Regions from separate parts of the Anoxynatronum sibiricum genome, predicted to be linked through region 1. Evidence: riboswitches for the same ligand, from Rfam matches in the RefSeq annotation. Region 1 holds a riboswitch; each other region holds the start of a gene.
The links. A riboswitch is a leader RNA that binds a small molecule or an ion and turns the genes downstream of it on or off. The one in region 1 is predicted to bind cobalamin.
Positions count from the first base shown of each region.

Region 2: another riboswitch for cobalamin. It lies ahead of AAIG11_RS04130 (cob(I)yrinic acid a,c-diamide adenosyltransferase); the one in region 1 lies ahead of AAIG11_RS04960 (ABC transporter substrate-binding protein).
Region 3: another riboswitch for cobalamin. It lies ahead of AAIG11_RS11755 (CbiQ family ECF transporter T component); the one in region 1 lies ahead of AAIG11_RS04960 (ABC transporter substrate-binding protein).

Region 1 is NZ_JBCITM010000003.1:265,785-276,405, forward strand. It holds gene pilM (pilus assembly protein PilM) at 1-1,316, shown strand, start outside; gene AAIG11_RS04930 (VanW family protein) at 1,282-2,727, shown strand; gene AAIG11_RS04935 (DUF2225 domain-containing protein) at 2,730-3,428, shown strand; gene AAIG11_RS04940 (methylated-DNA--[protein]-cysteine S-methyltransferase) at 3,421-3,963, shown strand; gene cobU (bifunctional adenosylcobinamide kinase/adenosylcobinamide-phosphate guanylyltransferase) at 3,936-4,544, shown strand; gene cobS (adenosylcobinamide-GDP ribazoletransferase) at 4,592-5,326, shown strand; gene AAIG11_RS04955 (histidine phosphatase family protein) at 5,380-6,018, shown strand; cobalamin riboswitch at 6,062-6,245, shown strand; gene AAIG11_RS04960 (ABC transporter substrate-binding protein) at 6,327-7,286, shown strand; gene AAIG11_RS04965 (FecCD family ABC transporter permease) at 7,287-8,327, shown strand; gene AAIG11_RS04970 (ABC transporter ATP-binding protein) at 8,359-9,630, shown strand; gene AAIG11_RS04975 (cobyric acid synthase) at 9,614-10,621, shown strand, end outside.
Region 2 is NZ_JBCITM010000003.1:84,529-95,149, reverse strand. It holds gene AAIG11_RS04150 (ABC transporter permease) at 1-28, opposite strand, end outside; gene AAIG11_RS04145 (ABC transporter permease) at 25-1,029, opposite strand; gene AAIG11_RS04140 (ABC transporter ATP-binding protein) at 1,022-2,770, opposite strand; gene AAIG11_RS04135 (ABC transporter substrate-binding protein) at 2,819-4,477, opposite strand; gene AAIG11_RS04130 (cob(I)yrinic acid a,c-diamide adenosyltransferase) at 4,630-5,172, opposite strand; cobalamin riboswitch at 5,297-5,487, opposite strand; gene AAIG11_RS04125 (UxaA family hydrolase) at 5,762-7,249, opposite strand; gene AAIG11_RS04120 (tagaturonate reductase) at 7,246-8,697, opposite strand; gene AAIG11_RS04115 (zinc-binding alcohol dehydrogenase family protein) at 8,787-9,812, opposite strand; gene AAIG11_RS04110 (GntR family transcriptional regulator) at 9,855-10,523, opposite strand; gene AAIG11_RS04105 (TRAP transporter large permease) at 10,537-10,621, opposite strand, start outside.
Region 3 is NZ_JBCITM010000012.1:23,117-33,737, reverse strand. It holds gene AAIG11_RS11770 (chemotaxis protein CheB) at 1-2,371, opposite strand, end outside; gene AAIG11_RS11765 (hypothetical protein) at 2,458-2,592, opposite strand; gene AAIG11_RS11760 (fructose bisphosphate aldolase) at 2,841-3,728, shown strand; cobalamin riboswitch at 3,946-4,124, shown strand; gene AAIG11_RS11755 (CbiQ family ECF transporter T component) at 4,332-5,045, shown strand; gene AAIG11_RS11750 (energy-coupling factor ABC transporter ATP-binding protein) at 5,042-5,833, shown strand; cobalamin riboswitch at 6,007-6,187, shown strand; gene AAIG11_RS11745 (hypothetical protein) at 6,352-6,834, shown strand; gene AAIG11_RS11740 (CbiM family transporter) at 6,896-7,504, shown strand; gene AAIG11_RS11735 (hypothetical protein) at 7,504-7,968, shown strand; gene AAIG11_RS11730 (ABC transporter substrate-binding protein) at 7,998-9,671, shown strand; gene AAIG11_RS11725 (ABC transporter permease) at 9,675-10,621, shown strand, end outside.

The sequences.
Region 1 (10,621 bases):
GTTTTCAGCAGGAAAAAAGCACCCCCGAGCTACTGAAACAGATTCAGCCAGCCATTCAGGTGGTGGCAGGAGAAATTGCAGCCGGTATTCTCGAAAAAAACGGAAAAAAACCCAGTGCTGTGTTTCTGATTGGTGGAGGCAGTCAAATTCCAGGATTACCTCAGGCGCTGGGTCAGCAGTTGGAGTTACCGCCGGAACGAGTGGCGGTACGTCATATAGGACAGATTGCAGATTTGGAGTATAATGCTTCACTTGATCTTGGCCCTGAAGGTGTCACTCCTATAGGGATTCTTAAAAAGGCGTTGGTGGCACGGCAAAAAGACTTTTTTGAAGTGGAAGTCAATGGCCGCCAGGTACGCATGTTTCAGACCCGGCGACTGTGCATCAAAGATGCACTGGCAGCTGTGCAATACGACCCGCAGCAGTTGGTACCCCGCAGGGGTGAAGGCATAGATGTGACAGTGAATGGTCAGTCCATGCGGCTTTATGGCGAATACGGTGAAGCGGCAGTTATATTTTTGAATGGACAGGCTGCCAATCTTGAATCAGAAATTCATCAGGGAGACAAGATCTTGATTCAGCCAGCCACTTCAGGAAAAAAACGACGGGCGCTGATTAAAGAGGTGGTACCGTCGGAAATGATCTGTCAGGTGGAAGGCATAAAACGCTCACTGATTGTGAATATGACTTTGAACGGCCAGCAGGTGGAACGAAGTGACATCTTACTGAATCAGGGAGATGCCATTGGGTATGATACATTATATACAGTTGAAGATTGTTGTCAGTTTTATCAATTGACTGGTAATGCATCAGATTTTCGTGTCAATGGAATGCCTGCAACTGGAAGAACATCCCTGCAGGCGGGAGATGCATTGGAAAATGTCAATCGTTCATCGGACACGATCTCAGCAAATGCGTTTGAAGCAAAACCAGTAAAGGCAGCTGACCCACTACACAATGAAAGAAACATCGAGAAGATTGAGCCATCAGCAGCCTCGAGTTTGGAAAACCCGAAGGTAACAATGGAAGCTGACATCATGCGTTTCAACATCCAGTACAATGGCGCGCCTTTAACCATTGAAACTGAGAAAAAAACACTGGTGTTTATTGATCTGTTTGATTATGTTGATTTTGACCGAAGTGATGTTCAGGGGAAATTGGTTCTCACCCATAATGGTCGTCCGGCGGAGTATACTGCCGTCATTAACAGTGGGGATGATATTTGGGTATACTGGGACCAGGAAACTTATGCGGCATCATCGGGAAAGAAGGGGTCGAAAAATGACGCAGGAAAGCTCACAAAAAACAACCATTAAAAAAGTAATTCTGGGAATTGGCCTGGGTATTTTAACAGGTCTCATTGTAGCAGGTGCAGCCACTGGTGTTTTTGTTCATCGCACCCTCAGTCAGCCCACCATCTATGCCACGGTACTGATTGAGGGATTGCCGGTAGACGGCCTGACGAGTGATGAAGCCAAAGATCAGCTGGAAGCACATATGGCTTCCCGTATACAGGAGTCGACTTTGACATTCAGACATAATCATCAAGAGTGGGAGATGCCTTACACTTCGCTGGGCTTTCATTATGATTATGATCAGGCAGTTCAGGAAGCAATGGCACTTGGCCGCAGGGGAACAATGCTGGACCGGATGACTGATATCAGGCGGATGCGTGAGCAACCGGTACGATTGTTTCTTGACCATGGCTATGAAGAGATGCAGCTGAGAGGTTTTCTTGAAGACATTGCTCAGGAAATATTTATTGAACAGTATCCGGCAGAAATACGCAGGGAAAACGGTGCTTTTATAGTTTCGCCTGAAAAACAGGGCCTTTCCCTGAATTTGGAAGAAACCCTTCAGCAGGCTCATCAGCGAATGACAAATCTTGAAGACACCCCAGTGCATCTGGTTGTGACAGAGCACTTCGTGTATCCAACAGCTGCAGACCTGCGTCAGATCGAAACGGTGATCAGTGAATACAGTACCACTTTCAATGCTGGTGATGCAGGACGAACAGCTAATTTGCGTCAGGGATCCAGCAGTATTGACGGTAAACTATTATTACCGGGCGATGTTTTTTCTTTTAACGAAACCACCGGGCCCCGTATTGCTTCTGCCGGTTACCAGGAAGCACCTGTGATTCTAATGGGAGAACTGGTGCCGGGGATAGGAGGTGGCATTTGCCAGGTTTCCACCACCCTTTACAATGCAGTGATACGTGCAGACCTGCAGGTGGTGGAGCGCACCAACCATTCACTGCCTGTGTCGTATGTGCCTCGTGGACAGGACGCCACAGTAGCTTTTGGGTCCCTCGATTTTCGTTTCGCCAACAATGAAGATAGTCCCATTTTTGTTGAAAGTGAAGTGAGGGGAAATCGTCTATATGTTCGCATTTTCGGAAAAAGTGCTGACCGACCCGACATTGAACTGGCCTCCCAGGTGGTACAAGTTGTTGAACCCTCCAGTGAAACCCGTTATGACAATACCCTGTACGAAGGTGAAACACAGGTGGAGAGGGAAGCCAAAACTGGTTATCGAGTTGTGACACACAAAATATATCGGGAAAATGGCCGGGAGATTCGGCGCGAAGAAATTTCACGGGATTATTATCGGCCTGTGAATGGTATCATTTTACAAGGAACGAAACCCCGCCCAGTCAATGACTGGTTTTTCAGTGAACCGGAAGAAATGCCCGGCGGGCAGGAATCATCGTATCAGGGAGGTTGATCATGGACAAATACTTATACGACAAGGACTTGATGTGTCCTGTCTGCAGTAAAAAATTCACCACCAAAAAAGTGCGACTTCGCAAAATACCTGTGGACAAAAAAGACCCGGACTTTCATATCTGGTACAAAGACATCAATCCCATTTTTTATAATGTATGGGTCTGTCCCAATTGTGGATTTAGTGTAACAGAAAGCGAGCATAAACCATTAAACTTGGATCAAAAGGGTTTGATTCTTAAACAAATCAGTTCAAAATGGCAGAAACGAGATTTTGGCGGTGAACGAACCCACGCACAGGCCATTGAAACCCATAAACTGGCAATGCTCACCGGTACGTTGCTGGGCAAAACAAATGGATATCTGGGGAGTTTATGCTTGCGACTGGCATGGCTCTACCGGGAAGCCGAAAACAAATCCCTTGAAAAAGTACACCTGAAACACGCCCTCGATCATCTTGAAGTGGCTTACACCAATGAATCTTTTCCCGTTGCAGGACTGGATGAGATATCTTTAGCGTATTTAATTGGTGAACTGAAACGCATGCTGGGCGAGCCAAAAGAAGCGATCTTCTGGTACAACCGGGCCTTGGAACACCCGGATATAAAGCACAAGCGGCTGATTCAACTGAAGGCACGGGATCAATGGCAAGCAGCCAAAGAAGAATATAATCTGCTTAAGGAGCGGATGAAAGATGCCTAAATACTATTACGGATCAATTGACTGGAACCAGCAGCCGGTGACACTGATTGCCTCAGAAACTGGTTTGGCCGCCTTGGAGTTCAAACGACTGGCAGATATGGATCTTTGCAGATTTGAAGAAAAACCGATGGAAGATTCGGTAAGAATAACCCCTTACCTGAAACAGGTAGAAGCTTACTTTAAAGGGAAACAACATCAGTTTGACCTGCCTTTGGATTTTCAGGGAACCGACTTTCAGATGCGAATCTGGCGTTTTTTGACCACCATTCCCTATGGAAAAGTGGCCAGCTATCAACAGGCCGCCCAAGCTGCAGGCAATGAAAAGGCAGTGAGAGCAGCTGGTATGGCCAATAACAAAAACCCTATTTCGGTTGTGATCCCCTGTCATCGTGTGGTGGGAAAAAATGGTTCGCTGACAGGCTATGGTGGAGGCCTTCAGATTAAAGAAGCTTTACTGAAACTTGAGGGCATTCAAATTGATGAAGGACGCATCAGGGAGGCATCTGTATGGTTGAAAACACCGGCATCACGCTAGTCACTGGAGGTGCACGAAGTGGCAAGAGTCGTTTCGGCGAAGGTCTTTTTAAGAAGAAAAGCGACAAAGTGCTCTACATAGCCACGGCAAAAGCCTATGATGACGAGATGCGGCTGCGCATTCAACGTCATCGGCAGCAAAGACCGTCTTCCTGGGAAACGCTGGAAGCCTATTATGGGTTTCGCCAATGCCTTCCAGCCTGGCAGGGAAAAGTGGAAGGTATTATATTGGACTGTATCACATTGATGATCACCCATCTCATGCTGGAAAATGCTCCCGAAAACTGGGAATCATTGACACCGGAAGCACTGACTGCATTGGAAGCCCGTGTTGACAGAGAGATGAATGAGTTGGTGAAAGTTCTCCGGGAGATGCAGGTGCCAGCGGTGTTGATTACCAATGAGGTGGGCATGGGCATAGTTCCCGGTGACAAAATGTCCCGGGATTTTCGTGATATTGCAGGCAGGGTGAATCAACGCCTGGCAGAAGCGGCTGATCAAGTGTTTTTGGTGGTTTCCGGCATTCCCCTCTGCTTGAAGAATGCCGCATCAACCGACCCCACAACCCTGTCAATCGATTGAATCTGTCTGCAGCTTATGCGCTGGAGAAAATGAAGGGGTGAGACGGGATGTTCAACAGATTTTTACATGCCCTCCAGTTTTTAACGATTCTTCCAGTTCCCACTCAATCAGTGTCAGATGATACCTACCATCAAACCATGGGATGGTATTCCGCTGCAGGCATCGTCATTGGATTAATGACGGCCGGCATTTACTGGCTGATAGTTCAACAGTTACCAGTGCAGATGGGTGTGCTGACAGCCCTTTTCTTCCAATTTTTCTTGACAGGTGGTTTGCATTTGGATGGTTTGGCTGATACCTTTGATGGGTGCATGAGTGGCCGTGATCGAAATCGCAAACTGGAAATTATGAAAGACAGCCGATTGGGGACTCATGGAGCCCTGATTTTACTTTTTGTTCTGCTGTTTAAACTGACTGCATACACAGCTCTGCCTGGTCATCTGCGAGTTACCTGCCTGGTTCTCGCACCTGTTATGGGAAGACTGGCGCTGGTGTTGGGTGCCTGGAAAAGTGTATATGCCCGTGAAAATGGGCTGGGAAATCTATTCATTGGGAAGATCACTTTGTTTGAGGTTATTTTGGCACTGGGAGTGTGCATGGGAGCATTAGTGGCGACCCGTCAAATTGCTATGGGAGGTGCACTCCTGGCGATACTAATGACAGTTGCGCTTGGACGCCATATTATCACTCGTTTGCTTGGCGGCATGACAGGCGATACGCTGGGTGCGCTGAGTGAAATATCAGAAGTTGTATTTTTGATGATAGTCTTGCTGGCTCATTGAATTGAACAGGGCATGCATATCATAATCAGACAACATCAAGAGGAGTGAAACAGATGAAGATCATGCTCATCAGGCATGGTGAAACCAACCACAACCTGGAAAATCGAATGAGTGGCTGGACAGAAGCAGTTCTCAGTGACAAGGGAATCCGGCAGGCAGAAGCACTTGGAAGATGCCTGGCAGGAGAAAATCCTGATAAGGTCATCACCAGCGGCATGAAAAGAACTGATCACACAGCACAACTGGTCTTTCCCACAGCATTGCAGCAAAATCGGATAGAGATCATGGAAAATCTGAAAGAAATGCATTTTGGCACCTTAGAAGGAATGACCATGGATGAAATTCGCGATCAACATACCGATGAATACACACAGCTGATGGAAAAACGTGGCCGGTATACATTTCCGGGTGGGGAGAGTCTATACAGCTTTCACCATCGGGTAAGTGAAGCGGCGAAGGAACTGTTAATCTGTTCAAAAAAAGCAAATGCCTGCCAAATAGCCGTTGTGGCACATTCCGGCACGATTCGAAGTCTGCTGGCTCACTGGATTGCCAATGACTGGCAGGCTCACTGGCGTTTTCAAATTGACCACTGCAGTATCAGTGTGATTTCTTTTCATGACACATTTCCCGTCTTGCAAGGATGTAATGATACTCACCATCTTACAGATCTGAATGATTTATCGGGTTGACAGTGAAGTGTTTTCAATGGTAGGCTGAGATTGATTTCAAACTGAATATATTTAACTCAAGAGTGATGCTTGTATGGAAGCAGAGAGGGAAGCTGGTGTAAATCCGGCACGGTCGCGCCACTGTGAGGGGGAGCTGGCTGCACAAGTCACTGGAGAACTACTTCCGGGAAGACGCAGCACAGGCAATGAACCCAAGTCAGGAAACCTGCTCATGAAATAATGACGGCTTGCCTGCGCGAAACAGGTGACTGGTTTTTTTGTGATGAAGACGGATAACTGAAGATGAATCGAGAAACGAGGAGAACGATATGGGAAATCGACGACGGATGAATAAGGGCTGGCGGTGGGCATTGATTTTACTGGCGGTGGGGCTTTTTATAAGCGCCTGCAATGCTGCCGATCAGCATTTGGAGACAGATCATCATGAAGAGCCTGAAAGAGAATCCGGCGTTGACCTTCAGATTTCAGAGACGCATCCATTACGAATTGTATCGCTGTCACCCAGCCAGACAGAAACATTATTTGCGCTGGGATTGGAAGAACAGATCATTGGCGTTTCCGACTATTGTGACTACCCGGCGGCGGCACTTGAAAAAGAAACGTTGGGAAGTTCTTGGACCATTAATCTGGAACGAATCATTGAACTGGCACCTGATCTGGTGTTTACCTTCTCAGGTGGGCAACCGGAAGCAGTGAATCAAATGACTGCCATGGGAATCACGGTGATTGATATGACACCGGAATCTGTTGAAGCAGTATTTGAGTCAATTATCGAAACTGGAAGACTGACAGAAACAGAAGCGACGGCAACGGCGCTGGTGGATCAGCTAACCACCGAAATGGATATGATTGTTGGAAAAGTCAGTGAATTGCCGCGAGTTCCCGTTTTTTATCAAGTGTGGGATGAACCATTACAAACAGCTGGTCCGGGGTCTTTTATCCATGAACTGATACAATTGGCCGGCGGCGAGAATATCGCGGGAGACGCTGAAGGTGCGTATCCCATGTATAGCGTGGAAGCGCTGGTGGAAAAAAACCCAGCCATCTACTTTATGCCGCCACATGTGGCAGATTTCGACAGTATGACTGAAGCTGCAGCAGAAGCTTATCGGGATGAAGTGCGCCGGCGACCAGGTTACGATCAGATTGCTGCTATTCAGAATGACCGTATTGAACTGATGGAGCCTAACATTGCTTCCCGGCCGGGGGCTCGTATTGTTGAAGCATTACGCCTTTTTGCAGAAGCCATTCATCCAGAGGTGTTCTAAATGAGGCAAACACATCGCCGTTCATTGATTTTTACAGGTCTTATGGGTGTGTTGATCATGGCTGTTGTGTTGGCAGCTTCTGTGGGAGCTGCCGCCATTGCTCCTGGAGACGTGCTGCGAGTGATTGCCTCCTATCTCCCCTGGCTGGGAGATCGGGTGGATGTTTCTTCGGTATCTCTGGCCCATGAATCCATCCTGCTGCACATAAGACTGCCTCGCATTGCCCTTGCTTTTCTGGTGGGAGGCAGTTTGTCAGTTGCCGGATCAGCAATGCAAGGGATGCTGAAAAACCCTATGGCCGATCCCTTCATTATGGGAACATCATCTGGTGCGGCGCTGGGGGCGGCTGTGGCCATTGTGCTTCGGTTGAATCAAAGCCTGCTTGGTTTTGGAGCGGTTTCGATGATGGCCTTTGCAGGTGCACTGCTGGCAACAAGTATTGTGTATCGGCTGGCCCGAGTTGGTGGCCGGGTGCCGGTAACGGCATTGTTGTTGGCTGGCATTGCCACCGGTCAGTTTTTCACGGCCATTCTGTCATTTCTAATGGTAATGGCCTCACGAGATGTGAACAGTATTGTATACTGGACCCTGGGCAGTCTATCTTCCAGGGGATGGCAGCATGTGGGCCTTGTGGTGCTTCCGGCATTGTTTGGAACCGCTGTGCTAATGTTCTATTCACGTGATCTGAACCTGTTGCTGCTGGGTGAAGATACAGCTGCCAACACAGGGGTGCCGGTGGAACGGGTTAAACGGGTACTGCTTATCACCAGCACTTTGATGACTGCCTTTATGGTGTCTGTCAGTGGCATTATTGGCTTTGTGGGTTTAATTGTTCCCCACGCCACCCGGTTTTTCACTGGGCCCGATCATCGCTTCCTCATTCCTGCTTCGGGGCTGGCCGGTGGTATTTTTTTAATAGTGGCAGATACGCTTTCCCGCACCGTTATTGCGCCTACTGAATTACCGGTGGGTATTCTAACAGCCATGGCGGGTGCTCCCTTTTTTATTTACCTGTTACGCCGGTCAAAAAAGATCTCGTAGAGATCTCTTCAATGGGTGAGGATGAAGCTTCATGGGAAAAACCATTCAATTAAACAACCTTTCATTTGCCTATAATGAAAGACAGATTCTGAAAGCTTTGAATCTGGTCATTGGACGAAAGACATTTTTATCCATCATTGGTCCCAATGGCAGTGGCAAAACCACACTGCTAAAAAATATTGCACGAAACTTAAAGCCTACCGACGGCGGCATACTCATTGACCAACGGGCACTGGAAACATATGGCAGTGCCGAACTGGCCCGGGAAATGGCAGTTGTTCACCAGCAGACAGATATCGGGGCTGCCTTTACCGTGCATGATGTGGTGATGATGGGAAGAAATCCGCATCTGACCCGTTTTCAGCAGGAAGATGCCCATGATCGTCAAATAGCAGATCAGGCAATGCAATGGACCAGCGTAGATCATTTGGAAGAGCGATTAATCAATGAAATCAGCGGTGGTGAGCGTCAGCGGGTGATGATTGCAAAAGCATTGGCACAGGAGCCAACGCTCCTGCTGCTGGATGAACCCACGTCTTTTTTAGACATCCATCATCAAATTGAGATTTTAGAGCTGCTGAAAAAACTGAACCAGGAAAAAGGGATTTCTGTTATTGCAGTGATCCATGACCTCAACCTGGCGGCTCGGTACAGTCAGGAGGTTTTACTACTCCATCAGGGAAAGGTGCTGGCACTGGGAGCGACAGAAAAAGTGATGACAGCTGCAAATCTGGAGCAGGCCTACCATATGGAGATGATGATTGACCGTAATGCTTACACCGGGAGTCTGCAAGTCTGCCCTGTATCACTGCGGCAACGAAAATCCCGCACACAATGCATTCATGTCATCGGTGGCGGAGGAATGGGAAAAGAAGTGATTCAGCGGCTTCATCAGGATGGCTGGCAGGTTTCCCTGGGAGTGGTCAATAAAGGAGACAGCGATGCAGAGCTGGCCACAAGGCTGGGAATGACCATCATTGAAGAAGAGCCTTTCTCAGATATCCAGGCGACAACACTTCATTCAGCAGCTATTGCTGCCAACAAGGCCATGGCAGTGATCCTCACCAGCATTCCCATTGGCCGGGGAAATCTGGCAAACATTCAAATGGTCATGGAGCAGCAGAAGAGTGGAAAAACCGTCATTCATTACAATACCTATCTCCCTCATGTTGATTTCGATTATGTGAAAGGTGAAGGAGCGCGATTATTGGAAGAAATGGCTCTGGCAGGGATGGAAAGTACCAATGATTTAGATCAACTCATGGCTCAATTGGAGGCGATGGCGCATGAAGCAGAAGCATAAACCGAACCTCATGTTACAGGGGACGGCTTCCTCGGTGGGAAAAAGCATTTTAACAGCTGCGTTTTGCAGGATTTTCAAAGAAGATGGTTACCGGGTGGTACCCTTTAAATCTCAGAACATGGCATTAAATTCATACATTACTGAGACAGGGCTTGAAATGGGAAGAGCTCAGGTTTTTCAGGCGGAAGCAGCAGGGATAAAACCACTGGCAGATATGAATCCCATTCTTCTAAAGCCCACCGGTGAAAAAAGCGCACAGGTGATCGTGCGGGGAAAGGTGCTGGGAAATCGAAGTGCCATGGCCTATCACCAAATGAAACCATCTCTGAGAGAGACGGTCAGGGAAGCCTACGAAGCGCTGGAGGCCTCGGCAGATGTGGTGCTGCTGGAAGGCGCGGGAAGTCCGGCTGAAATCAACTTGCAGGAACATGATTTGGTGAATATGGGGATGGCTGACATGGTTGATGCACCAGTACTTTTAATTGGAGACATTGATCGGGGCGGTGTGTTTGCTTCTTTGTATGGCACCCTGTTGCTGCTTCCGGAAGACCAGCGTCATCGAGTAAAAGGGCTTCTCATCAATAAATTCCGTGGTGATCTTGAGATATTAAAGCCTGGACTCAAGCAGCTGGAGGAACTCACTGGTTTGCCGGTGGTTGGCGTGATCCCTTATGGTGACTTTGATATCGAAGAGGAAGATGGTACAGCCGAGAGATTGTCATATCGTCCGCAGGCAGCCGAATCAAATGCGTTACAGGTGGCGGTCATACGCCTGCCCCGCATTTCAAATTTCACAGATTTTCACTGGCTGGAGAAACTGCCCGGAGTCGAGCTTCGATATGTTCAACGACCTGAAGAGGTTGGTTTGCCTGATATGCTGATTATTCCCGGTACTAAAAATACCCTGGCAGATCTGGCCTGGTTACGCCATCAGGGGTTGGACCAGATGATCTGGAAGGTGCGGGAGCAGGGTGGCATGGTTTGCGGCATC
Region 2 (10,621 bases), 180 kb from region 1:
TGGATGCCCCTCTCAGCTGCCATCTCATGCCGCCTCTCCTTTCTGCCGACTGGCATGGTTGTTTTTCAGCCGGGGGTCCACCTGCTGATAAAGCCAATCAGCCAACCAGTTGGCCGAAAGTACTCCCAGAGTCATCACCAGAAAAACCCCCTGCAAGAGTGGAAAATCCCGGGCTGTGACGGCCCGGCTCATCAGTGTTCCAAGACCAGGATACTGAAAGACATTCTCAGCCAGCACCGCTCCACCCACCAGCGTCCCCAACTGCATGGCCACCCGAGTCACCAGGGGAATCATGGCATTGCGCAAAGCATGGTGCACCATCAAGATACGGTGCCGCAGTCCTTTGGCTTTGGCCGTGCGAATATAGTCTTTTGTCAAAACGGTACGCAGGCTGTTGCGTACCAGCAGGTAGATTCCCCCCGTTCGGGTCAGGCCCAGGGTCAGAATGGGGAGAACGGCGTGACGTCCGATATCACCCATCTGCTGCCACCAGCTTTCGTACACCACAAAATGGGTTTTCGCTCCCGACAAAGGGAACCAGCTTTTTCCAGCTGCCAGAGTGACCAGCAATGCCAAACCCACCAAAAAAGCTGGAATTTCTGAAATCACCATGAAACCGGTATAAAAGAGACCGTCTTGCCATCGACTGCCCTTCCATGCAGACCAGGCTCCCAGCAGTGTACCTGCCGCCAGGCTCACAAGAAGGGCGCCTGTGGTCAGTAGCAGGGTCCAGGGTAAGCGGCGGCGGATCATTTCGCTGACGGGCTGTTTGAAGGCATAGCTGTAACCCAGATCCCCCTTGATTATTCCCCACCAATAATGCCCATATTGGCGAATCAATGGCTCATCCAGTCCATAATAATGCCGGTAGTAGTCTGCCTGTTCTCTGGTGTAAGTGGTAAAAACGTCGCCGCTTTCACCGCTCATATGTAAAAAGGGGTCTCCCGGCATCAACCGGGGCAGGGCAAAGTTTAAGGTCAAAATGACCCAGAGAGTCAGTAACCGCCCGGCAGCTTTCCTTTTATCCATGAGACAGCCCCGCTTCCATCATCTCTTGCACAGCCTGATATTGGCTTTCTGCCAGCACCTCGTGGGAAGTCCCTTCCTCCACCAGCTTTCCCTGACTCAACACCCAGATTCGGTCAGCACATTTACGGGCTAAATTCAGGTCATGCGTCACCAGCAGCAAGGTGAATCCCTGGCTGTTTTGAAGTCCTTTCAAGAGTCGCAACAAATTTGCCTGGGTGGAGACATCCAGCATGGCCGTGATTTCGTCTGCGATGAGCACCCGGGGACGCATGACCAGACTTCGGGCGATGGCCACCCGCTGGCACTGACCACCGCTGAGAGAACTGCAATACCGGTTTAGAAAGGATTCATCTGCTCTTAATCCAAGGGCCTTCATGGCATCAACAAGACGTTTCTCCTGAGTATCTCGCGTGCCGATACCATTGATTTTCAAGGGCTCCAGCACGGCTTGACGCACGGTAAGTCGGTGACTCAACGCGCTGAAGGGGTCCTGAAGCACCAGTTGAATACCCTGCTCCCGCCTTGCGGCTTCCCGACCCTTCAGCGGTTCTCCCTGAAAAAAAATCTCCCCGTTGTCAGCAGAAATCCACCCGGCCAGCAGCCCTGCCAGGGTGGATTTTCCTGACCCGGAGGGCCCCACCAAAGCAGTGGTTTCACCATGACGCAGGTAGAGGCTGGTGGGGTGCAGCGCATCTATTTTCCGGCTCCCCATTTGATAGCTTTTGGATAATTGACGGCCCACCAGTACTTTTTGCAAACCACCCTGATGACATGCCACCAGATGTTGTTCCTCAATCATCTGCAGCATTGGTGGTTTTTCCCTGCAAGAGATACGGGACTGGGTACAGCGTTTAAAAAAGAGACATCCGGCGTGGTCAGGTCCATGGGCTTTATCTGATACGCCTGTCTCACCGCAGGAATCTGTTATTTCTTTTTCCACCCGCTCCGGAATCCCCCACAAGTCCTTGTAGGGAAATAAATCAGTGGCGGCGTTGAACAGTCCGGCGGAATAGGGGTGGGACGGCGACCGAAACAAGCTGGCCGTTGGCGCCTGCTCCACCCCGCGACCCCCGTAAAGTATCAGCGTTTGATCTGTCATCTGCCGAACGACAGTCAGATCATGGGAGATCAATATCATGGCAAATCCCAGAGACTGCTGCAGTTCCTGAAGGGTATACAAATAAGCCTTGCGTGAAAGACTGTCAAGAGAGCTGGTGGGTTCATCCATCACCAGCCATTTCGGCTCACAGGCCAGTGCCATGGCCAACAGCACCCGCTGGCGCATGCCACCGGAAAGCTGGTGGGGATAGGCAGATTCCCAGTGGGTTTCCAAACCTACAAGAGACAGTAACCGGCGTGCTTCCGCTGCTGCTTCCCGGGAAGATATTCCCTGACTTTCCCGAAGGGGCTCCGTCACTTGACGCCCCACAGGCATCACAGGGTTCAAGATCTCAAGGGCATTCTGAAATACCAGGGCCACTTCACGCCAACGCCATCTTTTTAGCTTATTGGAAGAAAAATGATTCAGATCTCCCCATGCCGTTTGAATCTTTCCGGTTACTTGGTGAGGCGGTTCAATGAGCCCCAAAAGGCTCAATGCCAGTGAGGTTTTGCCACTGCCAGACTCCCCGGCAACGCCCCAGTTTTCATGAGACCCCAGCGAAAGGGTCAGGTGATCCAGCGCCGTCACCTGACCGGTTGGCGTGTTATACTGAATGCTCAGTTCCTGTATGTGTATCATGAGAGACCACCTCACTTCCAAGTGCCCTTCTTTAAATGAAAATTCACTTTATCGATTTAAGAAAGAAAGCTTGTTGTGCGTCACTTCGTGATGGTCAAAGATATGCATCCAACCATCATAGATATCCCGGCGATACACAGTGCTGCCGGTATTAAAATAGAGGGGAATCTCAGGTACATCTTCTGCCAGCGCTTCCTGAATTGCCATGATGCTTGCTTTTCGTTCCTGCTCATCCATTATGGTGATTTGCCGGTTCAATTCAGCCGTCAACCACTCATTTTCATAACCAGGGACCCCATCTGACCAGTTAAAAGCATCTGGTGCAAAACGATCCCTCAGATAATCTGCATCTCTGGCCCAGCCTCCATGTCCCGTAAGGCCGATTTCATAGGCTCCTTCCGCCAACCGCTGGTCCCGGGTATTGCTGTCCACTGACTGAATGGTCACAGTGATTCCTACTGCTTCCAGATGCTCTCGAATCAGCTCTCCCATGCGCACTTCCTGGTTTTGTCCTGTCAAAAGAGTAAAAGAAAGTTCTCCTGGTTCATACCCGGCAGAGGCCAACAACGCTCTGGCAGTTTCCGCATCGGGCGCGTAAGGATTCAGGTTCGTATGGTACCACCGGTGGTCGGGAGGGAGAATCCCCATACTGCCAGGAAGGGCGGCTCCTCTGGCAATTTTCTCCACCAGATCTTGTCGGTCAATGGCATAGGCCAAAGCCTGACGCACTTCACGCTGCTGTAGCTCAGGGCGTTGCTGTAGATTCATGCGCAGCCGATAGCCCCATACGCCTGGCACATCAATCAGGCCATAGACCGACTCGTCTGAAAAGCGCTGGATGACATCCACCGGTATACTCGCCAAATGAATGTCCCCATTTTCCAAGGCGAGAACTTCATCACTCACAGGCACAAACTCAATGACATCCACTGCCTGAGACGGTCCCCAGAAATCATAAAACGCTTCCAGTCGATAGGTGCCGTGCTCTGCGTCATAGTGGGTCAGCTGATAGGGACCTGTCCCAATGACACCTTCGCTGCCGGTGAGACTTTCAGGATCTGTCACACCTTCCCAAATGTGCCGGGGAATGATCTTCAGCGCTGTCAGTTCTTCTGTATAGTTGGCATAAGCTTCTCTCAGGTAAATCTCCAGGGAGTGGTCATCCACCTTTCGAACATCTTCTACAAAGGCATCATCTGTCAGTAAGCCTCCATAGCCCACAGGGGGAAATGCCTTGCTGTATGCCAATGTAAACAGCACATCATCTGCGGTGAAAGGGGTGCCATCATGCCAAATCACGTTTTCCTGCAAGTACAGCGTCAGCAAAAGGCCATCCTCACTGATTTCCCAGTCTCGGGCCAGCCATGGAACAAATCCATTTTCATCTTTTTCCACCAATCGATCAAAAATTAGATTTACCTTGTAGCGCCCAGGCCCTCTGGAATGGGTGGTATAAGGCTGGGGATATCCGTAATCTCCTCCCGACAGACGCACAACCACCGGCTCATCAGATGCTTCATCACCTGGATGGTTCTCTTCATCGGTAACTTCCATCACTCTGTCAGATTCTCCCTGTGGGGTTGCAGGAGATGCACTGTTACTGCATCCTGTTAATATCAACATCATTACCATTAATCCCATCACTGTCAAATCGACGATAACGCGCACCTGCTGTTGATGAACACTATTCTTTTTAATGAACTGCATCCATTTTCCTCCTTTGATTGCCGGCGCCTTCTGTTTCCTTCGCTGAAGATCTGATGACTGCCGGCTGCTGGCTGCTGGCTGATGACTGCTGACATGCCACGTGTTGATTGAATGCTTATTGAGAATTTCCGCAGCATCATTTTTTTATGCCTTCAATGATTCGCTGCCGTGTCATGCAGGCTGTTGGTTTCATTCATGTCCATATAAAGCGCCAGTGCAAATAACGTGTCTGATAATCGATTCACATAGGTGAGCACCAGATCACTGACTTCTTCTTCCCGGGTAAGCCACAGAATACGCCTTTCCAACCGCCTGCAAACAGTGCGGGCCACATGAAGATGCGCTCCGGGCAACGATTCTCCTGGAATAACGAAACGGTGAATGTCTGGCACCCGACTCATGAACACGTCAATGATTCTCTCCTGCCTCCATATATGTTCCTGTGTCACCACCGCTTTCAATTTTTCTGGGTTTCGGGTTGCCAGTTCCCCCCCCACCACAAACAGTTCCAACTGAATGTCTGTCAGTACTCTGACAACCTCTTCATTCTCTATGCTTTCTCTGGCAACACTGATGAAGCTGTTTAACTCATCCACTGTTCCGTAGCATTCCACACGGCTTTCGTCTTTAAAGATGGGGTCGCCATTCCACAGGCTTGTTTCACCGTTGTCTCCTTTACGCGTGTATATTTTCATTTTCTGTGCCTCCATTCCATTTGCTGAACAACACAAAAAAACCCATTTCCGCAAGTCATGAAAAAGGGTTTTGGCCAACACAAAGCATCTCTTTGGCGTTTCCTCCTTTCCATCTTCCGTGGAAAATCTGGAGCATTTCACGGCAGGTCTCCTGGCTTTGCGTCATCGATGAAATATCTCCTTCCCATTACCCGCAGGCAACAGTGGTTCTGATATTTCTCTCAGCATTACAGTGGCGGGACCGCGTGGGATTTTCACCCACTTCCCTTTTAGCCCGTCTGGTTGTTGACGGGCACCGTAAAACAATCATTCAATTAAGTCGATGGTACCACAGGCCTTCTCAAAAGTCAAACAGGCTTGGAAATCACCAGACAGAACACGAATCTTCTTTGATATGCAGAAACCCCTGAAAATACTGGTTTTTTAACCAATATCTTCAGGGATTTCATTGTTTTTTAACACTTTTATCAACCGTTCTTCTGCTGCATCCATGCTTTGGATGAGGAGGATCACTACTAAAGTACTCACCATACAACCGCGTCTGGGAGTGGTTATTTTGTGTTGAGATTATTTTATTGAACCGATGGATTTACAGTGTCACGCCAGTCTTAAAGATGGCAATTTCCCGGATACCGTTCTTTTCGTGATTCAGTTTCTCTCCGCTGGCCACTGCCACCACGTAGGCCACAAACTCAGCCAAAAGTTCATCCATGGTGTGTTTATCCAATAGCGTACCTGCATTAAAATCAATCCAATGGGGTTTCAATTGGTGGATGGCACTGTTGGAGGATACCTTCATGGTGGGGACGAATGAACCGAAAGGAGTTCCCCTGCCGGTGGTAAAGAGCACCATGTGACAGCCGGAAGCTCCCAGGGCAGTAGCTGATACCAAATCGTTTCCCGGTGAGTTCAGCAGGTTCAGTCCCGTTTTTTTCAGACGCTCCCCATATTTCAGCACATCCACTACCGGTGATTTGCCGCCTTTTTGGGTGCACCCCAGAGATTTATCTTCAAGTGTGGTGATGCCCCCATCTTTATTCCCCGGAGACGGGTTCTCATATACCGGTTGCTTATGTTCGATGAAATAATTTTTAAAGTCATTGATCAGATGAACAATGTCATCAAAAACAGCCTCTGAGGCTGCCCGACCCATGAGGATGGTTTCTGCTCCAAACATTTCTGGCACTTCTGTGAGTACTGTCGTGCCGCCACGGCTGATCAGGTAATCGGAAAATGCGCCAAGCAGTGGATTGGCTGTGATGCCGGAAAATCCGTCGGACCCGCCGCACTTAAGACCGATCTTCAGCTCTGCCAGCGATGCTTCCTCCCGCCGGTCCTGAAGCATGGTCTCGTAAAGAGATTTGAGCATCTCCACGCCAGCCTGAATTTCATCTCCCACCTTCTGGGTCACCAAAAACTTCACCCGTTCATCATCCACCTCACCCAGAGCTTCCCGAAATGAGTCGATGGTGTTGTTTTCACACCCAAGACCCAGCACCAGCACGCCGCCGGCATTGGGATGTTTCACAAGATTGGTCAGAATGGTGCGGGTGTTTTCCAAATCATCGCCCAATTGAGAGCAGCCGTAACTGTGCTTGTACACATGCACATGATCCACTTTTTTCAAGTCCACTTCTTCTCCCAGCTGGTTGATCATCATTTCAGCAATGCCATTGACACAACCCACAGTGGGTACAATCCACAGCTCGTTGCGGATGCCAATAAGGCCGTTTTTCCGACGGTAACCCTGAAAGGTGGCAGGGCCATCAATGGTGGAAATGGTTTCCTGTTTTGGCTCATAAGTATAGCTGATGGTACCAGAAAGATTGGTTTTCATGTTATGGGAGTGAACCCAACTGCCCGGGCTAATGGGGCTAACGGCATGGCCGATGGGATACCCATATTTAATAATATGCTCACCGGCCTCAATGGCAGTGAGCGCAATTTTATGACCCGGCTGAATATCTTCCTGCAACAGGATTTGCCTGTCGTTAATGGCTATGGCTTCTCCAGCTGAAAGCGGTTTCAGTGCCACAACCACGTTGTCCCGGGAATGAATTTGCATGACGGGTTTCATTTCAGCACCTCCTGAAGGGCTTCCGCATAGGGTTTGGTCGTAATGGTTTTCAAGTGACTTACCAGACCCTGGGCAAGTCCCTTTACCTGATTCAGGTCTCGGCCCCAGATTGATTCCATGGCCAGCACCTCGGTCACCAACTGTTCCAGAGAGATTTCGTGATTTTCCCAGGCTTGCCACTGTTTAGAAAAGGCTTCCAGCACATGGAGATCATCTGACAGTGGAATGATTTCGTCGCCCCGCTTACCTCGATAGAAATAAAGCAGGGAGGCAAATGAAAAGAGGATTCTGGCAGGCAGGTTTTCACCTTTGGCGGCATAGTCATTCAAGGTGGGCATGAGACGTGTGTTGAACTTACTCATGGAATTCAGAGAGATACTCAGCAACTGGTGACGGATAAAAGGATTTCGGAAACGATCCAGGATACTGTCGGCATACGCTTTCACTTCTGCCGCCGGCATGGGCACCATGGCCGCAATTTCTTCATACATCACTGCGGCCACAAAAGCTCCGGTAATGTCATTCTCCACAGTTTCCCCAACGGTTTCAAGCCCATAGAGGTATCCCACAGGAACCATGGCCGTATGCGCTCCGTTGAGAATGCGCACTTTACGCTCACGATAAAGGGCAAGATCGTCTACAAAAAGCACGTTCATCCCCAGTTGATCCGCCGGAAAAATATCCTTAATCACATCAGGCCCTTCAATCACCCATAGATGATACCATTCTGACGTCACCATGAAGGGGTCGGTATATCCCATTTCTTTTTCAAGGGTGGCTGCCTCGTCGACAGGATAACCAGGAACGATACGATCCACCAGTGTATTGTAGAAAATGTTGTATTTCTCCACCCATTGTATAAAAGCAGGTTCCAGCTGCCAGCGCTTTGCCAGTTTCAACACAATTTCTTTCAGTTTGCTCCCATTTTCTTCAATGAGTTCGCAGGGAAGATGCAATAGTCCTTTTGACGGATCCCCCTTAAAAGTCTTGAAGCGATGATACAGCAAAGCGGTGAGTTTGCCTGGAAAAGAGCTTTGGGGGCGATCTGACAGCTCATCAGTTTCGCTGTAGACAATCCCAGCCTCAGTGGTGTTGGAAATCATCAGCTTCAAATCAGGAGCTTCTGCCAGCTTTAAATAGGCATCATAATTCTCATAAGTGTTGACACCCTCCTGCAGGCAGTCGATGACAGTGATCTCCTGCTTCAGCTCCCCCTGGTGGATTCCTTGGGTAATAAGAGTGTAAAGGCCGTCTTGTGCCATCAGTTCTTTTACTTTTTGGCTGTTGCGAGGCTGTACCACAGCAACACCCATCCGGCAGTTCAGTTCGTGATTCATTCGATGAATCATCCAGTCGGCAAAAGCCCTTAGAAAGTTGCCTTCTCCAAATTGAATGACTTGAATGGGATGTCGGGTGGGGTTGGAAAGGTGTTCATGATTCAATCTCATGGAAGTTCCTCCTGTTCTTCTGGCTAATGATCTCTTACATCAAAAATGCTCAGGAGAGCCCCTTAAAGCGCTCCACCTAAGCATTTTTTCTAATCAAAACGAATCAATACTTTCAGTTTATCTGCGGGGGATTGCACCAGTGCTTCAAAAGCCTGAATGGAATCCTGAAAAGGATAGACATGGGTGACCATGCTTTCAATCGCCACAGCCCCAGACTTCACCAGCTCAATCAGCGGCTTGAAATCATGAAGGCTGTTGCGGGAACCAAATACATTCAGTTCTTTTTTCAACAATACAGAGTGGTTGAAGGTGGTTTCACGGGAACCGTTACCAATGAGAGAAAGCTTGCCGCCAAAGGCTGCTGCCTCAATGGCATTGAGAAAGCTTTCAGGAATTCCAGCCGCTTCCATCACTGTGTCCATACCATCGCCGTTGGTCCATTCCCTGACTGCATCCATCAGGTCCCGTTCTCCCAAATTTACCACGTCAGTGGCTCCCAATTGCAGGGCGTGGTCAAGACGTGTCTGATTAAAATCTGCCACATACAGCTTGGCACCTCTCAGTCTGGCAGAAATCATGGCGAAGATCCCAATGGCGCCGGCTCCCAGCACCAACACTTTTTCACCTGCCTGAATATCTGCCCGGTTGGCGGCATGGTACCCGATGGTGAAGGGCTCAATAAGAGCTAGATTTTTGGCATCCAATCCATCGCCAGGATAAATGCGTTCAATGGGCATCACAATATACTCTGAAAAAGTGCCGTCCCGTTGCACACCCATGGTTTCGTTCTGTTGACAGCAGTTCACCAGACCACGGCGGCAGGAATAGCAGGATCCACAGTTGAAATACGGGTTAGCAGTGACCTGCATCCCCACTTCAAGGGCTGCTTCATTGGGCTCAATGGCTGCAATCTCAGCTGAAAACTCATGACCGGGAATACGGGGATAGGTGGCAAAAGGCTGGTTGCCGGTGAAAGTGGCGATATCAGAGCCGCAAATACCACAATAGTTTACTTTTAGCAGTGCCTCGCCTTTTTGGGGAATGGGCACTGTTTTTTCCACAATTTGAATACTGCCGGGTGCATCAATATGCACCACTTTCATTGTTGCTTCCATGGGATTCTCCTCTGCTTGTATGGTTTCTTATAAAAGTTACTATTATCGAATTTTTGCCTTGGCTGCACCAATGGCATTTTCAAGATGTTCAGTAATGGCGCTGGTAATTCGCTGAGGTTCCCGGCTGATGAGGGCTTCCAATATGTCCATGTGCTCTGGTCGCGAGCGTTTTTCGATGTCTTCTTCCACCACCGTTGACAGCGCCCGAATCCGATAATCCCGGTCATACACATGGTCCATGAACTGGCTCAGTTGTTCATTCTGAAGGCTGCTGATCATATATTGATGAAAACCCAGATCCAGCTCAAAATACCGCTCAAAACAGGCCCGCTCGGGACAAAGTTGAAAGGCCTCAAAAGCACTCGCCCACTGCTGCAGTTCTTTCAGCGTCATGTTGGCATTTCCCTGCACGGCGGCCTGGGGTTCAATCATCATGCGAATCTGAAAAACTTCCTGAATGTCTTTAAAGGACACCGGCGAAACAATCATCCCCTTGCGGGGATAGATGGTGATAAAGCCCTCTTCACTGAGGCGCAGAATGGCTTCGCGTACAGGAGTTCGACTGATGCCCATCTCCAGGGCAATGTCATTCTCCGAAAGAAGGCTCCCAGGCATTACCTGACACTTGATGATCTGATCTTTCAGGTGGTGGTACGCCTGTTCCTTTAAGGGCAGCTTGGGGGTAGTTCTTACGGCTTCAGCTGGTTTCATGGGATCACCTTTTCTAGTAAATTAGATTCACAAGCCCCAATGAGAAGATGGGGAAGAATGTCAGCAGCATTAAGCAAGTGAACAGGAGGATGTAAAAA
Region 3 (10,621 bases), on a different contig from region 1:
TAATGATCTGTGTGGCGGTGGGCGTAAACCGCATGATGCGCAGCTGATGATCCACAAACACGGTGGCGATCCCTGTACCTGCCAGCAAGTTGTTCATGTCGCTGTTGACCCTTGACAGGTCGGTCACCTTATTCTGCAGCTCTGCATTCACCGTTGCCAATTCTTCAACCATTGATTGCAATTCTTCCTTCGATGTTTCCAGCTCTTCATTGGTTGACTGAAGCTCTTCGTTCACAGATTGCATTTCTTCATTGGATGACTTAAGCTCTTCATTGGAAGTTTCCAGTTCTTCGTTGGTCGCCTGAAGGTATTCTTCCATCTCTTGGAGTTCCTGTTTGAGACGTGCATTGCGCAGGTCATTTTCAGGATCATGCGCCATTTCCTTCACGGTACACTGATCGATGACAGGCATTGGCTCAGGAGCTTCTTCCAGAATGATGAGGTACAGGGACTCTTTCTCTGAAGATAGTGTCTTGGTGAAAACGGATCGAATGGTCATGTTTACCATGGTGAAATCGCCATTGATCTTCACCTTCAACCCCTGATGCCGGGCGGTTTCTTTGGAGGCCGCCACCTTGTGAAGCGCCGTTGTCAGGGGGCGTTTTAATCCTTCTCTGGCCATTCTGATGATGTTTCTGTCAAATTCACCCGGCGCCGGCTCCAGGTACTTGCCGCTTTGACCATGGAGATAGAGCAAATCGCCTTTCTCATTGACCAGTGCCCCTGCCAAATTCATGTGCTGCAACAGCCCTTGATCGGTCAGATAGCGCAAGGTGGGTTCTGTGGTGTTGGCCCTTTTTCCCTTTGATGGATGAGAAGTCCGCTCATCGGCGACCGCCGCCGGGGGCAGGTATTGCCTGACGATGTCTCTATTGGTCAGCGGGTTGTTTTCTTTGCGCTGGTAGATCTTGTGTTTGCGATCCATGTGCGAAAACATTTCGCTGAACTCCCCCACAGATTCTGAAGTGCCTAAAAATAGAATTCCACCTGTGTTTAATGCGTAGTGAAACAGGGGTATCAGTTTTTTCTGCATGTCACTGCCCATATAGATCAGCAGGTTTCGGCAGCTAATGAGATCAATCCTTGAAAAAGGCGGGTCTTTCACCACGCTCTGCTCTGAAAAAATCAACAGATCACGAATGTTTTTTCTCACCCGATAAAAACCCGGACTGCCATTGGTGCGATTGGTACCGTGGGCCTCATTTGGTTCAGGTGTAAAATGCCGGGCCAGTCGCTCTTCTGAAATATCGGTGGCGATACCGGCAGGATAAATACCGGCGCGCGCTGTCGCAATGGCTCTCTGATCAATATCAGTGGCAAAAATGTGAATTTGGTCATTTCGTTTCATCTTCTCCTGATATTCGGAAATCAGAATGGCAAGGGAATAGGCTTCTTCACCGGTGGAACAGCCAGGCACCCAGATGCGCAGGGGGATCTCTGGGGGTCTGTTTGCAAAAAGGGTTTCAACATGTTTTTCCAGGGCTTCAAAGGCTTCTGGGTCTCGAAAAAAGCTGGTAACCCCAATGAGGAGATCGCGAAAAAGTGCCTCCACCTCCTGGGGAGTCTGCTGCATGTATTTCACATATTCTTCAAGGGTATCTGTTTGATGCACCGCCATGCGTCTTTCAATGCGGCGGTTAATGGTACTGGGCTTGTATTGGGAAAAATCATGCCCTGTCTGGTTTCTCAGCAGCGAAAATATTTTCTTCTGCACATCTTCAGTGACCTGCGTCGCTTCAACCGGCAGAACCGATTTGCCATAATGGTGGGCTGCATAAGCCATCAATTGTGCCGGCATCTCTTCAGGAGAAAGCGTGTAGTCCGCCAGGTTTGTCGCGATGACACTTCTTGGCATTCCGTCATAATCAGAGGAATCCGGGTCCTGTGCCATGACCATGCCGCCTTCTTCTTTTACCGCTCTTACGCCAAGGGTGCCATCACTGCCGGTGCCAGACAGCACAATACAGATGGCGCGTTCATGCTGATCTTGTGCCAGCGAACGGAAAAAGAAATCAATGGGCAGCCGCTGCCCCCGGGGGGCCGTCGGTTTCTCAAGTTGCAATGCACCCTGCGAAAGTGATAAGTTATAGTTAGGCGGAATAATGTACACACAGTTGGGTAAAACAACCATGCCATCCTCCACTTCATACACTTTCATATGCATATCAGTGAGCCGCCGGATCAAATCTGCCAGCAGGCTTTTATGATCGGGTGCCAAATGCTGCACCAGGACAAAGGCCATGTCAGGCTGTTTGTCAGCAGGCATTCCTGAAAAAAAAGCTTCGAAAGCTGCTAAGCCGCCTGCGGAAGCGCCAATACCGACAATGGGAAACTGGTTTTTTGAGGAGTGTTCTGTTTTCTCTTCCGGCATAAAAGATGCCTCCTAACTTAATAAGTACAGGTAAGTCGTTTGCTTTTCAGATTTTTCTGATTCCATCATCTTATATCTACCCAAACTCATCGCATCCACCCAAATTTATTATTTTTACCCATTTTTTTTGTTTTTATCCATTTTTTATCCACATTTTTAAATCCATATTTATATTTCTTATCCCCGCCAATCGATGTCAGCCAAATTACCCATGCGTACACCGACTTCTCCTCGCTGCTTCAAATGAGATACTCCTTTTGTTCAACAACGTTCAACAACTTTCACTAGCTTTATCCAGCAACTCTCACCCCTGGCCTTCAAATCCTGATAATTCCTTTCCCGGGAAGCGTTTAAACCCATCGAATCCGGATATCATCTTACTGCGGGATCACGTTACAGGCTTACCCGTATATCGATCTGCATGTGCAGGTTGACTCGTCTTGTCGAAATATGGAAATGGGGTAAATGCATGAACATGCACCAGCTTAAAAAAATGGGCAACGGCAAGGGTTTCATTGCGGCACTCGACCAGAGTGGCGGCAGCACCCCCAAAGCATTGGCAGCCTACGGCATCTCAGAAGACCAGTACACCGGTAAGGAGAAAATGTTTGAACTCGTCCATGAAATGCGCTCCCGAATCATGACCAGTCCCGCTTTCACTTCTGGTCATATCCTGGGTGTCATTCTGTTCGAGCAAACCATGGACAGTTTAGTTGACGGCATGCCCACCGCAACCTACTTATGGGAAAAGAAAGGGATTCTTTCCTTCCTAAAAGTTGACCAGGGGCTGGCAGATGTTTCAGAAGGCGTCCAACTGATGAAGCCCATGACTGGTTTGGATGAGCTGCTGGCGCGCGCTGTAAAACATCACATATTTGGCACAAAAATGCGTTCTGTGATCAAAAGCGCTGTTCCCGAAGGGATTCGAAAAATTGTCGACCAGCAGTTTGATTACGGGAAGCAGATTCTTGCAGCCGGACTGGTTCCCATATTAGAGCCGGAAGTGGATATTCACAGCACCGACAAAGCCGAATCTGAACGGCTGTTGAAAATTGAAATTCTCAACCATCTCGACCAGTTGCCTGAAGATGCACTGGTAATGCTGAAGCTCTCCATACCAGATCGGGATGGTTTTTACCAGGATCTCACCACCCATCCCCGGGTTCTGCGCGTGGTGGCTTTATCCGGCGGTTACAATCGGGAAGAAGCCGTTGAACGCCTGTCCCGAAACCCGCATCTCATCGCCAGTTTCTCTCGCGCACTGGTGGAAGGGCTGACCGCACAGCAAACAGACAATGCCTTTAATGCCATGCTGAAAGATGCCATTCGGGATATTTACATGGCATCCATCACCTAACACCGCCGGCTTTTTGATTTTTGCATTGCTGCCTCCCCGGCAGGCCGACTTTCCCTTTGCCGGCGACTGCAATTTGACAAGCCTTTCGCCAGCACCTATACTGAAGTCAGAAGAAACTTGAAGAGGCTTAAAGAACGTGAAGAAGCTTGAGAAGGTTAAAGAAGCTTAAGAAACTTGAGAAGATTAAAAGAAGCTTAAAGAAGCTTGAGAAACTATATGACATTGATTTGTTTAAGGTGCTTTCGCAGGAAAGAGAATCGGGAAGACCGGACATGCCGGCGCGGACCCACCACTGTGAATGAGGACAATGCCCTGACAGGCCACTGGGTGACCCTGGGAAGGCAGGGCGGCGGAAGACTCATGAGCCAGGAGACCGGCCTTGAACAATGACCATTGCTGCCTGCCGCAGCGGTGGTTTGACATGGATTTTAGATGGGAAAATCCCTGGTGGCTCGCAGCCTGCCAGGGATTTTTGCATTGAAACCATGAGCGCATCAGTATGAAGTATCTTTTGACTATTGACTATCAATCTGATGACTATCAATCTGAATCAGAAAGCAGGAAGCCTTCATGCCCACGCCGCCCGCAGCCAACCACGCTTCAATGCTGAGATCAACCTCATTGCTGGTGACCCACCCCGGCCTTGCCATTGTCAACGCCTTTGTGGTGCTGTGGGGCATGGTGCTGCTGGAGCGGCCGGAAACAATGGCACTGCTGCTGCCAGTGCTGTTGCTTTTTCTGTTCACCGGCAACCGGATGACTCCCGCCGCCTGGTGGCGGCTTCTCATGGTTCTGCCCATGCTGCTGGTACTCACCCTGCCCCTGCTCATCGCCCAGGGCTGGCCGCCGCCCCATGAAAACCGTCTCATCGCCGCCACCCTGGCCCTGCGGATCTTCAACGCCACCCTGGTGCTGATCTACCTGGGCACCAGCCGCAGCCGCGAAGCATTGCTGGAAGGCCTCACCCTTCTGAAAATGCCTGAGGTGATGACCACCATTCTCCTCCTCAGCTTTCGCTACTTCATCATGGTGCGCCAGGATGTCATCAGCGGTCGCCGGGCCCTCCAGTCCCGGGGCATGGAAAAACTGTCCCTTAGAGAGCAGCTTCCCTTCTGGGGAGAATGGATCGGCGGCTTTTTTCTGAAAGCTTCCGATCATTCCGAACAGGTTTACCGGGCACTGAAGGCCCGGTCTTTCAATGGCCACATTCCCTCAGAGACACCGCCCCCCATGGGGCTTGTGGAGAAGGGTGTCACCCTGCTGCTGATCCTGTTATTTCTGTGTTTCATCTTTCTGGAAAGGGGGTTGCTGCCATGATGGTTCACATCCAAAACCTGTTCTATACCTATGGAGACGGCACCACCGGCCTGAAGCAAATTCACCTGCAAATTGCCCCCGGCCGACGCACCGCCCTGCTGGGCGTCAATGGCAGTGGTAAAACCACGTTGCTGTACCACCTGAACGGCACTTTTCTGCCCCAGCAGGGCCAGGTAACAGTGCTGGGCATTCCCGTCACCCGCCAGACGCTCCCCCAGCTGCGGCGGCAGGTGGGATTTCTCTTTGATTACCCAGACCACCAGCTTTTTGCCACCACCGTTGCCCGGGATGTGGCCTTTGGCCCCCGGAATCTGGGATTCTCCAAGACAGCAACAGCCCAGTCTGTCACCCGTTCCCTTGATCAGGTAGGCCTGGCCGCACTGGGAGAAAAGCCGCCTTATCAGCTGAGCCTTGGGCAGAAAAAACGGGCGGCCATTGCCGGTCTGCTGGCCACCGACCCCCAACTCATCGTATGTGACGAACCTTTTTCAGGCCTGGATCCCCATGCTCAGGAACAGTTTCGCCAGGTATTGGATGAGTGGATTGCCCAGGGACGTTCCCTGATTTTCAGCACCCATGATCTGGAACTGGCCTATGCCTGGGCAGACGAAGTCATTCTGCTGCGGGAAGGGGAAGTGCTGGCCCAGGGCCCGCCTCTGGAGGTGCTCACCGACGCTCCCTTGCTGACAGCCGCCAAGCTCCCCATGCCCCTGCTGGCCCGGCTTTTTGCCGGTCATCCCCGTCAGCCCCGAAATGTTGAAGAAGCCCTGGCCTTGATAAAGGACTGAGCCTCAACTCAAAAGTGATTCAACTTCATTCGCTTATTGAGAGAAGATCGAGGTGGCGTCACGCCTATCGAGGTCGAGCAACTTCTGATGCATGACCCACAGACGTATGACCTGCAGACGTATGACACACATTTGACAAACAGGCTTTCTCCCCCTATACTGAAGGTAACTGAATCGGACAATCCTTTTAAGGTGCTTCGAAAGAAGAGAATCGGGAAGCCGGGCAAGCCGGCGCGGACCCACCACTGTAGATGATGACAATGCCCTGTCAAACCACTGGATCAAAAGATCTGGGAAGGGAAGGGCGGCGGAGGAATCATGAGCCAGGAGACCGGCCTTGAAAGCAGCCAGCAAGCATGGGATGTATGCCTGTTTGGCGACCAGAGGATTTTTGATGGGAAAAACCCTTGGCCAATGGCCAGGGGATTTTTTTTGTCAGTCCTGTCCCTCCCTGAAAGGATCATCTATTCAGCTCACATACACCACGTTCACATCAACCTTTTTGGGAGGAATCAATCATGAAAAAAAACATTTTGAGCCTGACCATCCTGCTGCTTCTGGCCGCCCTGCTGTTCCATGGATGTACCGGCAGCACTGCCGAAAATGACCATGGCCACGAGCATGGCGACCTGCCCTACGAATGGAGCGGCGAACTGAATCTGGAAATCGGAACTTACGAAATCACTTTTGAAGAAAGTGAAGATGAATCCATGGACCTGGCCTTTGTACTGATGGATGGTTCCATCACCGATCTGGAACATCACGGCCAACACGTGCTGGAAGCAGAAAAAGAAGTGATTGCCGCCGATGGCACCTTCACCGCCCTGCCGGATTACGGATACACCCTGAAATTGAACCCGGCGGGTACTCATTTTTACTTTACCATTGAAGAAGCGGGGCGGTACATGCTTTTTGCCGAACACCTGCCGGAAGAGTTTAACCTGCAGTTTTTAGGCCAGACCGGCGAAGTCCTGACCCCCGAAAATCAAATAACCCACTAAGCGAATGTACACCAAGAGATGATAACCACTCTTGAACACCCATCAAAGGAGGCAATGAGCCATGCATTTAGCCGACGGTGTGTTGAACGCCCCCACCATCGCCATTACCTATGCGGGTACCGCAGCCCTGGTTGGCTATGGTCTGAAACAGATTCAGGAAGAAGAAATCCCTAAAATCAGTCTGATGACAGGCACTTTTTTTGCCGTCTCCCTCATCAGCATTCCCGTGGGCCCCTCTTCCATTCATCCCCTCATTGCAGGGCTGCTGGGAGTGATGCTGGGACGCCGGGCACCCGTCGCCCTCTTCATCGGCTTGCTGCTGCAAGCCATCCTGTTCCAGCACGGCGGTCTCACCAGTCTGGGGGCCAACACCCTCATGCTGGCCATTCCTGCCCTCACCGCCCGCCAGGTGTACCTGCGGCTCTCTCTGAGTCCCTTAGTGAAGGGAATGGTCGCCGGCGCGCTGGCCACCGTGCTCACCGTGGCTATTCTGGTGCTGTTGCTGGTAACCAGCCAGCCCCTCTTTGCCCGGGGTGCCGCCTCAGTGGTAAACCTGCTGATCATCGGCCACCTTCCCCTGGTGGCCATCGAAGCCGTCGTCACCGGCTTTGCCCTGCAGCTGATGGCCCGGGCCAAACCCCAGTGGCTTGAAGAAGGAGGGGTTGCCTGATGCTGGTTTTTCCGTCTTTTCCGTTTTTCTCCAGCCGCCATCGACTGATTTTTCCTGCTATTTCAGCCATGGTCATCATGAGCGCCATGCTCTTCATGGCCCTGTGGCAGCCAGTCTGGGCCCACTCCCTGCACATTGATCCCCTTGAAGGGGACCGGGTGCAGGTTTCCTATGACGGAGGCGGCTTTTCCCGCCGCACGGTGGTCACCGTACTGGACCCCATCGGCCACGTGATGGAAGAAGGCCGGCTGGATGATGAAGGGATCTATGCTTTCGGTCATCTGGAAAACCCCCACACCATTCTGGTGGATGACGGTTTGGGCCACCGGGCCCAGTGGATCGTCGGCACCACCCAGCGCCGGCTTCACAAATGGCCTGTGGTGGGTGGTATGTGGGTGCTTTTCGGAGGCGTCGCCTGGTTCTTCCACCGACGAGTCCATCACAAGCGGTCTGTGATTTCATGAAAAAAACACACCTGAAAGAAGGTCAATCAATGAAACAGTTATCTTTAGTCCCTCTCCGCAAAACGAATCAGCTCCCCACCAACGTCTTTCATGGAAAACAGCCTTTTACACTGCTGCTCACCCTCCTGTTGGCGATGATGCTTCTTATCACTGGTTGCAGCCCCGCTGCCCCCGCTGCAGCGAACGAACCCGCCGGTACCCCCGCAGCTGAAAGCACCGCCCCCGCTGTGGCAGAAGCCAACACCCCTGTTGACCCTGACGCTGAAATTGTACTGGCCGGCCGTCGTAACCTGGCCCCCGGCGAACGGGACGCCTACTACTGCAGCTCTATTCTCTTTGTCTGGGAACCCCTGGTGAGTCAGGACAGTAACGCCTCTCCCATTCCCGGCCTGGCAGAAGACTGGGAAATGTCAGAAGACGGCCACCAGTGGACCTTCCACCTGCGCCAGGGTGTTACCTTCCATGACGGCACCCCCTTTGATGCCGATGCGGTGCTGGCCAATTTTGAACGTATGGGCGGGGAAGTCAAAACGTCTTCTTTCTATCCCCTTCATGTCGACACCCACTACCCCAATCTGCAGGAAGTGCTCAAAGTGGATGACCATACGGTTCAGCTGGTCTTTTCCCAGCCTGCCCCCACCCAGCTTTACAACATGGTGAACTTCGGCAGTGCCATGTACAGCCCTCACAACTTCTCAGAAGATGGTTATTTCAACGGCCTTGCCCAGGGAACCGGCCCTTTCCGCCTGGTGGAAAATGTGCTGGATGAATACCTGGTACTGGAACGAAACGAAGATTATTACGGCGAAAAAGCCGTGGCCAACACCATTCGCATTCGAGTGATTCCCGATGTGGACACCCGCTTTGCCGCCATGAAGGCAGAAGAAATCATGGGCGTACTTGATTTAAGTGCCATCACACCCGCTTTGGCGGAAGAGCTGGTGAAAGATGAACGGTTTGGCCTTTCCAGCACCAAATCCACCATGATTCGTTTTCTCATTCCCAACGGCACCACCTTCCCCTTTGATGATGTGCGCATGCGCCAGGCCGCCAGCCTGATCATCGACCGGGAAACTTTTGTGAATGAACTGCATCACGGCTTTGGAACCCCCACCACCAACATTCTGAACTACAGCACCCCTTTCTATCATGACATCCCCGTGACCTACGACCCTGAAAAGGCCAAAACCCTGGCTGCCGAAGTACTGGGAGACCAGCGGGTGCCCATCACCTTCTATGTCAACGGCGGGGAACCCCTTCAAAAAACCGAGGCGGAACTGCTTTCTGTCTGGTTTTCTGAAATCGGTCTGGATGCCACCATTCAGGTGATGGAATGGACCGCGGTGCGGGAAGAAATGAAAGCAGGCACCCACCATTTGGCCCGGGCGCAACAGGGTTTGTCCAACAGCGAAGCCGCCACCATCTTCCGCCGGTTCATGCTTCCCGACGGTGACCAGAACGTGGGTTATCGCCTGGGTTACGATAATCCCCGGGTGAATGAACTCATGGCCGCCGTCGATGGCGAACTGAACCTGGACCGCCGCCATGCCATCTATCAGGAAATTCAGGAAATCTCAGCGGAAGAACAGCCCATCATCCCCCTCTTTAACGATGTCACCCTGCTGGTGTTCAATAAAAAGCTGGCCAACTATGATGCCCAAGTGTACGGCCTGGATCTGCCCGCCATCGGCTGGGCTGAATAAGCCATGAAACACACCATGGGCCTTTATGTATGGCGGCGACTGCTGGCCCTTGTGCCTGTTTTGGTGGGCATCAGCATCATCGCCTTTGCCCTGGGAGTGCTGGCCCCGGGAGACCCTGCAGAAATTGCCCTGAACCGCAGCGGTCTCTATACCCCCACGCCAGAGCAAATTGCCCAGGTGCGCAGCGAACTGGGCCTGGACCGCCCCCTGGTGGTGCAGTACGGGCACTGGTTTCAAAATCTGCTGCGGGGCGACCTGGGCACCTCATACACCAATGGTCGTCCCGTAGCCGGCGAACTGCTGCGCCGCCTTCCCCTCACCCTGCAGCTGGCAGGGAGTGCTTTTATGCTCACCTGTTTCAGCGGCCTGTTCTTTGGCACCCTGGCCGTAGTCTTTCACCGGGAATGGCCGGACCGCCTCATCAATCTGATGGTGAATCTGTTGTTATCCTTTCCCGGTTTTTGGCTGGCGCTGCTGCTGATTTTAGTGCTGGCAGAAAACCGGTCACTGCTCCCCACCAGCGGCACCGGCACCCTGGCTCACTTTGTCATGCCCACCCTGACCCTCTCTGCCGCCACCTCAGCCATTGCCATTCGACTCACCCGTGCTTCTCTGCTGCAGGAGATGGGCAAGCCCTACATGCTGGCCGCCAGAGCCAAAGGCCTCCACCGGTTTCGCCTTGTGGCCACCAATGCCCTCCCCAACGCCCTGCCACCAGTGATGGCCCTGCTGGGCAATTACCTGGGAGGTATTTTGGGAGGCTCTGTGGTTATTGAAAGTATTTTTGCCCTGCCCGGCATTGGCAGCTACGCCATCGAAGCCATTTTCACCCGGGATTACCCCGCCCTGCAGGGCTATGTCCTCATCACCGGCACTTTTTATGTACTGGTGATGCTGCTGGTTGATTTGTTGTCTGTAATGCTGAATCCCCGGGTACGGTTGGGAGGTGC